One region of the Janthinobacterium sp. SUN120 genome, then DNA from elsewhere that is predicted to be linked to it. Evidence: riboswitches for the same ligand, from Rfam matches in the RefSeq annotation. Region 1 holds a riboswitch; the other holds the start of a gene.
The links. Region 1 has a riboswitch for thiamine pyrophosphate ahead of thiC (phosphomethylpyrimidine synthase ThiC). Riboswitches for the same ligand answer to the same signal wherever they lie in the genome.

Region 1 (4,759 bases):
GCCCGCCGCAGCGACTTGAAGCTGCTCACGGCCATCGATGCGCACCTGGGCATCGACCTGGCGCGCACGTATCAGCCGGATGTGATCTTGATGGATATCAACCTGCCCGGCATCAGCGGCTATGGCGCCCTGCATATCCTGCACGACGATCCGCTCACGAAACATATTCCCGTGATGGCCCTGTCGGCCAACGCCGTGCCGCGCGACATCGAGAAGGGCCTGGAAGCGGGTTTCTTCCGCTACCTGACCAAGCCGATCAAGGTCGTCGAATTCATGGATGCGCTCGACGTGGCCCTGCACCATGCGGCCGCGCACGGCCTGGCCGACGACACTCATGCAGTACGCTAATTCAGCATTTATTTTTAGGAATACCGCCATGCTTCAAGCCACCGAGATCCTGAACGCCAGCATCCTCATCGTCGATGACCAGGAGGCCAACGTCATGCTGCTGGAACAGGTGCTGCGCAATGCCGGCTATACGCGCATCACCTCCACCATGGACCCGCAAGCCGTGCGCGCGCTGCACCAGCAGCACCGCTACGACCTGATCCTGCTCGACTTGCAGATGCCGGAAATGGATGGTTTTGAAGTCATGGAAGGCTTGCGCGACCTGGAGGCGGGCAGCTATCTGCCCGTGCTGGTGATCACGGCCCAGCCTGGCCACAAGCTGCGCGCGCTGCAGGCGGGCGCCAAGGATTTCGTCAGCAAGCCCTTCGACCTGGTGGAAGTCAAGACGCGCATCCACAACATGCTGGAAGTGCGATTGCTGTACCAAAAGCTGGCCGAATACAACAAGTCGCTGGAACAGATGGTGGAAGTGCGCACGGCGGAGCTGCGCGAAAGCGAAGCGCGCTTCCAGCGCTTCACGGAACTGTCGTCCGACTGGTACTGGGAACAGGATGCGCAGGGCAACTTGACGCGCTTTTCCGGCCCCGTGGCTGAAATGCTGGGCATCGGCAGCGAGGAAGAGCCGCAGCGCTGGAACGCGGCCGAACGCGCCTTGCTCGACGCCAAGATTGCCGCGCGGGAACCGTTTCTCGACTTTATCTACAGCCGCGCCAACCTCGACGGCAGCACGCAATACCTGCAGGTGAGCGGCGAACCGATGTTCGACACGGGCAGCCGTTTCATCGGCTACCGCGGCATCGGCCTCGATGTCACGGAGCGCCATCGCAGTGCCTGATTTATACTGGGCGCCATCGATACAGACCAGGAAAAATCATGACCGACAAATCTCCCTCCTACTGGTTCCCCGCCAAGACCTATGGCTGGGGCTGGGGCTTGCCCATCACCTGGCAAGGCTGGCTGGTGTTCCTGGCCGCGCTGGCGCTGTTCGCCTGCGGCGCCTTCCTGTTCCCCCCGCAAACCATGCTGGTCGGCTACATCGTCTATGAAGTGGCCATCGTTGCCGTGCTCATTTTCATCTGCCAGCTGAAGGGCGAACCGACCAGCTGGCGCTGGGGCAAGAAGAAATAAGCGCGATGGCGTCTGTTGCAATGCAGCAGATGCGCAAAGACGACACCTGCAAGAAATCATCTGGCCACGCGGCGTGAACCGCGTATAATTGGCTCGCTGCCGCAAGGCGGCAAACGCTAGGGGTCCTGCCTTTCGCTGTGGAAACACAGTGCAAGCGCGGGTGAGAAATACCCTCCGAACCTGATCTGGATAATGCCAGCGAAGGGAAGCTTTAGGATGACTGCACCCCGCTTTTCCGCGTGCGCAATTCCGAACCTCCTTAGCTGGCTCCAGGCTTAAAAATAGTCTAGCCAAGGAGCCAAAATGAACGCCAACCCGAAATTCCTCTCCGCCACCGCCACGGTCGACGAAGCCGCCATCGCGCCGTTGCCCAATTCGCGCAAGATTTACGTGCAAGGCAGCCGCCCCGATATCCGCGTGCCCATGCGCGAGATCAGCCAGTCCGACACGGAAGCGTCGTTCGGCGGCGAAAAGAATCCGCCGATCTACGTCTACGACACCTCCGGCCCCTACACGGATCCGGACGTGAACATCGATATCCGCTCCGGCCTCGATACGCCGCGCCTGCCATGGATCATGGAGCGTGCCGACACGGAAGAATTGCCCGGTCCCACTTCCGATTACGGCATCGCCCGCCTGGCGGACCCCAAGCTGGCCGAGCTGCGTTTCAATTTGCACCGCAAGCCGCGCCGCGCCATCGCCGGCAAGAACGTGACGCAGATGCATTACGCGCGCCAAGGCATCATCACGCCGGAAATGGAATTCGTTGCCATCCGCGAAAACATGCGCCGCCAGGAGTATTTGCGCGAACTCAAGGCTTCCGGCCCCATGGGCGAGCGCCTGGCCGACCTGATGGGCCGCCAGCATCCGGGCCAGTCCTTCGGCGCCAGCATCCCGGTCGAAATCACGCCGGAATTCGTGCGCGAGGAAATCGCCCGCGGCCGCGCCATCATCCCCGCCAATATCAATCACCCGGAAGTCGAACCGATGATTATCGGCCGCAATTTCCTGGTGAAAATCAATGCGAATATCGGCAATTCCGCCGTGACGTCTTCCATCGGCGAGGAAGTGGAAAAGATGACCTGGGCCATCCGCTGGGGCGGCGATAACGTGATGGACCTGTCCACAGGTAAACATATCCACGAGACGCGCGAATGGATCGTGCGCAACAGCCCCGTCCCCATCGGCACCGTGCCCATCTACCAGGCGCTGGAAAAGGTCAATGGCAAGGCGGAAGATCTGACGTGGGAAATCTTCCGCGACACCCTGATCGAGCAGGCCGAACAGGGCGTCGATTATTTCACCATCCATGCGGGCGTGCTGCTGCGCTATGTGCCGATGACGGCCAAGCGCCTGACGGGCATCGTTTCGCGCGGCGGCTCCATCATGGCGAAATGGTGTCTGGCGCACCACCAGGAATCGTTCCTCTACACGCATTTCGAAGAGATCTGCGAAATCATGAAGGCGTATGACGTGTCGTTCTCGCTGGGCGACGGCTTGCGCCCCGGCTCCATCTACGACGCCAATGACGAGGCGCAGCTGGGCGAATTGAAAACCCTGGGCGAGCTGACGCAAGTTGCCTGGAAGCACGACGTGCAAGTGATGATCGAAGGTCCGGGCCACGTGCCCATGCAATTGATCAAGGAAAACATGGACTTGCAGCTGGAACAGTGCGGCGAGGCGCCGTTCTACACCTTGGGGCCGCTGACGACGGATATCGCGCCCGGCTACGACCACATCACCTCGGGCATCGGTGCAGCCATGATCGGCTGGTATGGCACGGCCATGCTGTGCTACGTGACGCCGAAGGAACACCTGGGCCTGCCCAACAAGGCGGACGTCAAGGACGGCATCATCACGTACAAGATCGCGGCGCACGCGGCCGACCTGGCGAAAGGCCATCCGGGCGCGCAAATCCGCGACAACGCACTGTCGAAAGCCCGCTTCGAATTCCGCTGGGACGACCAGTTCAATATCGGCCTGGACCCGGACAAGGCGCGCGAATTCCACGATGAAACCTTGCCCAAGGATTCGGCCAAGGTGGCGCATTTCTGCTCCATGTGCGGCCCGCATTTCTGCTCGATGAAGATCACGCAGGAAGTGCGCGAATACGCGGCCGGCATGGGCATCGCGGAAGACAAGGCGCTCAAGCAGGGCATGGAAATCAAGGCCATCGAATTCATCAAGAACGGCGCCGAGCTGTACCGCAAGGTCTGAAGGAGGGCGTGATGACTGCATTGATCGACATCACGCTCAACGGCGCGCCGCACCAGGTGCCGCTGGGGCAAACCCTGGACCAATTGATCGCCGCGCTGTCGCTGGAAAACCAGGCGCTGGCGTTGGCCGTCAACCGCAACGTCGTGCCGCGCAAGGCGTGGCACGACCGGGTCCTGGAAATTCAAGACCAGGTGGAAATCGTACGCGCGATTGGCGGCGGTTAAGTTGAGAATAGACAAGGAAACGCACATGAATACCGCAACAAACAACGATCTGCTGACCATCGCAGGCAAACAGTACCAATCGCGCCTGCTGGTGGGCAGCGGCAAGTACAAGGATTTGCCGCAGACGCGCGAAGCGACGGACGCGGCCGAGGCGCAGATCATCACGGTGGCGATCCGCAGGGTAAATATCGGGCAAGATCCGAACGCGCCCAGCCTGCTCGATTTCGTGCCGCCCGACCAGTACACGATCTTGCCGAACACGGCCGGCTGCTACAACGCCAAGGATGCCGTGTACACCCTGCAACTGGCGCGGGAACTCCTGGGCGGGCGCAATCTGGTGAAACTGGAAGTGCTGGGCGATGAAAAGACGCTGTTTCCGCACATGCCGGAAACCCTGGTCGCGGCCGAAGCGCTGGTCAAGGATGGCTTCGACGTGATGGTGTATTGCAGCGACGACCCCATCCAGGCGAAGATTCTGGAAGACATCGGCTGCGTGGCCGTCATGCCGCTGGCGTCCCTGATCGGTTCGGGCATGGGCATCTTGAATCCGTGGAACTTGTCCTTGATCATCGACCAGGCGAAAGTGCCCGTACTCGTCGATGCGGGCGTGGGCACGGCGTCGGACGCGGCCATCGCCATGGAACTCGGTTGCGATGGCGTGCTGATGAATACGGCGATTGCCGGCGCGCGCGACCCCGTGCGCATGGCGCATGCGATGAAGCTGGCCGTGCGGGCCGGGCGCGAAGCATTTTTGGCGGGCCGCATGCCGCGCAAGTTCGCCGCCTCGCCTTCGTCGCCGATGGCGGGCCGGCTGGCGTGATGGCGCGACGGCGTCCCACCGT
Region 2 (4,759 bases), on a different contig from region 1:
AGGCTGGCCGCCAGCATGAAGTCCGGCGTCACATCCATCTTCACGCCGACTTCGACCTGCTTCGAGCGGCTGGGCGACAATTCCACGTTGGCATTGAGCGCCTTGCGGTCGGCCGTGCCGCCATGTTCCATGCCTTGCGAATAGGCCGCATACACGGAGAGATTGTCGAGCGGGGTGTAGACGAGCGAGACGTTGGGCAGCAGGAAATCGTGCTTGGCGCGGATTTCCGTATCGGCCTTGAGTACATACTGGTAGCCGTCGACATTGATATGGCGCAAGCCGCCATGCAGCTTCCAGTCCGGCGCCAGGCTGACGATGTCCTGCACGAAGACGGAGTTTTCCGTGTCCTTGCGCACCAGGCGCACGGGGCCTTGCACGCCCGTCGACATGTCGACGATCTGCGGGCGGTAGATGTTGCTCACGCCGGCCCAGTCGTACACGTACAGGCCGGCGCGGTCCTTGCGGCGGAAGGTCGAGACGCCGGCCGTGAATTCATGGCGCAGGGAACCGGTGGCGAACTTGCCCTGGATCATGGCTTGCGCGCTCAGCGGTTTTTTCGTCTCGCCCAGGCTGCGGTAGTCATACACGTCGAAGTCGCCATTGCCGCAGAAGCCGGGGTACAGGTCTTGCGCGCTGCAGCCGTAAGGGAAGGCCGTGTAGTCGTCGCGCTTGAACGAGTGCTGGTTGGCCGACAGGGTGGCGTGCCAGTCGTCGCTGAACGCGTACTGGAAGCGCAGACCGAGATTGCTGGTGACGGTTTCCACGGGACGCGTCCACGGCTGCAGGTTGAGCATGGCGTCGGCGCTGATGCCGGTTGGCAAGGTTTTATTGTTCAGCAGCTGGAAGCCGGGCGCCGTCGCCTGCGCCTTGTCCTGGTAGTCGGCATCGATTTGCAGCAGGGCTTGCGGCGAAATCTGCCAGTCGAAGGCGCCGGAAATGAACTTGCGGTTGCCGTCCGCGCCCTTGATGTAGGAGCGCAGGCGCTCGGCCGCCACGTTGACGCGGTAACCGAAACGCGTGTCTTCCAGGCGGCCGCCCAGGTCGATGGCGCCGTACACGGTGCCGCGCTCGCGCGTTTCCACGGTGACCGTGCGCAGCGGGGCGGCGGTGGGGCGCTTGACGATGAAGTCGATCACGCCGCCCGGCGCGGCCACGCCTGCCTGCAAGCCGGCCAGGCCCTTCAGCACTTCGATGCGTTCCTTGTTTTCCAGCGGGATTTGCGTGTCGCCAGGAATGGCCACGCCATCCTTGCGGTAGCTGGAATTGTTATCGAGCTTGAAACCGCGGATGGAAAACTGTTCCGCATAGCCGACGGCGTTATAGGCGTCGTTGATGCTGGTGTCGAGCTTGACGGCATCGCTGAGGTTGCGGATCTGCAAGTCCTGCATGTCTTTTTGCGAAATGACGGTGACGGATGCCGGCGTCTGCAGCAGCGGCGCGTCACTGAAGCCGCCCACGGAGGCGCGCTTGGCGGCCGGCGCCTTGCTGGCCGTGACGACGACTTCGGCCATGCTTTGCGCCTGCGGGTCGGCTGCGTCGGAAGCCAGGGCGGGCGCGGCAAACGCGTGCAGGATGGCCAGGGTCAGAACAGAAACGGATAAATTCGGTGTGGACATAGATTGCTCGTGGTTCAAGCCGTCTCTGTAAAAAGAGCACGGCAGGCTGCTTGTTCGGCTGGCGCCAACGCAGGAGCTATCAAAGGAGGGAGGTACTTTGCGCTTTCCTTCGCTGGCATTATCCAGATCAGGTACGAAGGGTATCTCTCACCCGGATGACTGCTCCAGGACCCCTAGCGAAATGACAGCTTAGCATGAACCACGGCCAGCTGTCCCACCCGGCTGACCGTTTTACAACAGTGTGATGCGAATCTACAGACTGAGTTCCAGCACCTTGCGGCTGACGGCGGGCGTCACTTCGCGCTGTTCGCCCAGGGCCGTCATGCCGTGCGCTTCCAGGGCGGACACGACGGCGTCCACGCTGGCGTGATTCAGGCCGTAGTCGGCCAGGCGCGTCTTGACGCCCATGTGGCGGAAGAAGAATTCCGTGCGCGCGATGGCGGCTTCGATGCGGCCATCCTCGTCGCCGCCGTCCAGGCCCCACACGCGGGCCGCGTATTGCAGCAGCTTGGCGCGCTTGGCCTGCTTGCGCACGCGCAACATGCTGGGCAGGATGATGGCCAGGGTTTGCGCATGATCGAGCTCATACAAGGCCGTCAATTCGTGGCCGATGGCGTGCGTGGACCAGTCCTGCGGCACGCCCACGCCGATCAGGCCGTTCAAGGCCAGGGTGGCGCTCCACATCACGTTGGCGCGCACGTCGTAGTCGTCCGGGTGCGACAGGGCCTTCGGGCCTTCTTCGATCAGGGTCAATAAAATGCCTTCGGCGAAGCGGTCTTGCACGGACGCGTTCACTGGGTAGGTCAAATACTGTTCCATCACATGCGCGAACGCATCGACGACGCCATTGCCCACCTGGCGCAGCGGCAAGGTGAACGTCTTCGACGGGTCCAGCACGGAGAATTTAGGATAGACCTTGCGGCTCATGAACGAGCGCTTTTCTTGCGTGGCCTTGCGCGTGATCACGGCCGAGCCATTCATTTCGGAACCCGTGGCCGGCAAGGTCAACACGGTGCCGAAGGGCAGGGCGGCTTCGACGATCTTGCCGCCTTTCGCCAGGATGTCCCACGCCACGCCTTCGTGCAGGGCGGCCGCGGCGATGAACTTGGTGCCATCGACCACGGAACCGCCGCCGACGGCCAACAGGAAATCGATGCGCTCGCTTTTCACCATGGCCACGGCCTGCATCAGGGTTTCATAGCTGGGATTGGGTTCGATGCCGGCAAATTCCAGCACCGTATGGCCGGCCAGCGCCGCCTTGACTTCATCGTAGACGCCGTTCTGCTTGATGCTGCCGCCGCCATACGTCATGAGCACTCTGGCCTGGGGCGGGATCAGCGCCGTGATGGCGGCGATCTGGCCCTGGCCGAAAAGGATTTGCGTCGGATTGTAAAAGTCGAAATTGAACATGGGGCTCCTGCCGCTGAGGTTTAGGCTGTTGCTGAGCCATGATTATGGCCGAATGGGTGGAAACGTGCCGTGGACGCTTGAGCTTTTCGTCCGCGCGGTGGAGAATGCAGCCGATGTCACCACCACGCGAAAAGGAATGCGCATGACCACCGTCCCACTGGAAGAATCCGGCCTGCCGGCCACCGCGCTCGACATGCACCGCGCCATCGGCGCCACCATCGCCGCACTGCAGGCGCTGGACTTGAACAGCCAGCGCTTCGAGGCGTGCACGGACCCGGAACTGCGCCGCGTGCTCGCGCATGCGGGCGACACCAGCCGCAAGGAAGCGGCCATGCTGCTCGAATGGATGCGCCGCCGCGACGCGCGCCTGGACACGGCCATGAAGGAAGCGCTGTTCAAGGCGGGGCCGATTGTTGCCCAGTATCACTATGACGAGAAAATATTGTAACTATTGGTTTGTTGCTGTGGCGTACCATGCGCCACTTTCGCATCGCTTCGCGTAGACTGTGCCCCTAATTAAATTTAACGTCGGATAGCAGCGGCTGTCCGGTGTATTTCAGGGGGCTTCAAGAAATGAGATCATTACCATACCGAGAAGGCAGCTGGTTTGCCGTGCCCTTGCCGGGCGGCGGCTATGCCGTCGGCGTGGTGGCGCGCAGGGCGCCTGCCGGGCGCATCATGCTGGCGTATATGTTCGGGCCGAAGCGCGACAGCTTGCCCACGCTGGAAGAGCTGGAAGGCTTGCGCCCGGAACAGGCCGTGCGCCGCCTGCGCACGGGCGACATGGCCCTGCTCAACGAGCGCTGGCCCCTGCTGGGCGACAGCCGCCACTGGGAGCGCGACGCCTGGCCCATGCCGGCCTTTATCCGCCGCAATGAATCCTTGCAGCGCGCCTGGCGCGCCAGCTATGCGGATGCCGACCCTGCCAAGCTGAACCGTGAGGAATCGATTCCCTTCGATACGCCGGGCATGGAAAGCGATTCCCTGTACGGCTATGGGGCAACGGAATTGTTGATGAATAAATTGCTGGCGCAGGAACAGGCATCCGCCTGAGCGGCAGGGAACGGCACAGCTGTGCCGTTCCCGTCCGTTTATGCCGCTGGCAAGCTGATCTGAAACGCGAGGCCGCCGCCTTCGCGGTTGCGCACTTGCAATTCGGCGCCGTGGCGCAGCAGCACGCGGTCGACGATGGCCAGGCCCAGACTATCGTCCACCTGCCTGCGCCGTGTGTCTCTTACGCCGCTGGCAAGCTGATCTGAAACGCGAGGCCACCGCCTTCGCGGTTGCGCACTTGTAATTCGGCGCCATGGCGCAGCAGCACGCGGTCGACGATGGCCAGGCCCAGCCCGGCGCCATTTGCCTGCCCGCGCGCCGTGTCGAGGCGGGTAAACGGCTTCATCAGCTGCTCGATCTTTTCCGCCGGCACGCCCGTGCCGTGGTCCTGCACCTCGATGATGACCTTTTTCGTACCGTGGCTGGTGCGCACCTGGCAGGCGATGTCGATTTCCGTCATGTCGCTGCCGGGCGTCTTGCCATAGCGGCGCGCATTCTCGATCAGGTTGTTCAGCACGCGGCGCAGGTCGGTGGGGTTGCCCATCGCATGCGCGCCCTCGGCGATGGTGGCGTTGATCTTCACGTCCGGCAGGCGCATGGCCTCGCGCGTCATGTCGCTGAGCAGGCCGCTCAGGTCGACATCGGTAAAGCTCGACGCTTCCGTCGGCTTGGCATAGTCG

Region 2: linked by a shared signal. The riboswitch ahead of O0879_RS10635 (TonB-dependent siderophore receptor) and the one ahead of thiC (phosphomethylpyrimidine synthase ThiC) in region 1 are both predicted to bind thiamine pyrophosphate.

The regions. Positions count from the first base shown of each region.
Region 1 is NZ_JAPUBW010000007.1:153,203-157,961, reverse strand. Features, by position in the region: gene O0879_RS26845 (ATP-binding protein) at 1-348, shown strand, start outside; gene O0879_RS26840 (response regulator) at 377-1,183, shown strand; gene O0879_RS26835 (hypothetical protein) at 1,222-1,476, shown strand; TPP riboswitch at 1,585-1,700, shown strand; gene thiC (phosphomethylpyrimidine synthase ThiC) at 1,780-3,693, shown strand; gene thiS (sulfur carrier protein ThiS) at 3,714-3,917, shown strand; gene O0879_RS26820 (thiazole synthase) at 3,943-4,737, shown strand; gene O0879_RS26815 (hydroxymethylpyrimidine/phosphomethylpyrimidine kinase) at 4,737-4,759, shown strand, end outside.
Region 2 is NZ_JAPUBW010000002.1:203,079-207,837, reverse strand. Features, by position in the region: gene O0879_RS10635 (TonB-dependent siderophore receptor) at 1-1,616, opposite strand, end outside; TPP riboswitch at 1,704-1,801, opposite strand; gene O0879_RS10630 (iron-containing alcohol dehydrogenase) at 1,869-3,026, opposite strand; gene O0879_RS10625 (hypothetical protein) at 3,169-3,474, shown strand; gene O0879_RS10620 (Imm26 family immunity protein) at 3,600-4,079, shown strand; gene O0879_RS10615 (hypothetical protein) at 4,118-4,240, opposite strand; gene O0879_RS10610 (sensor histidine kinase) at 4,261-4,759, opposite strand, start outside.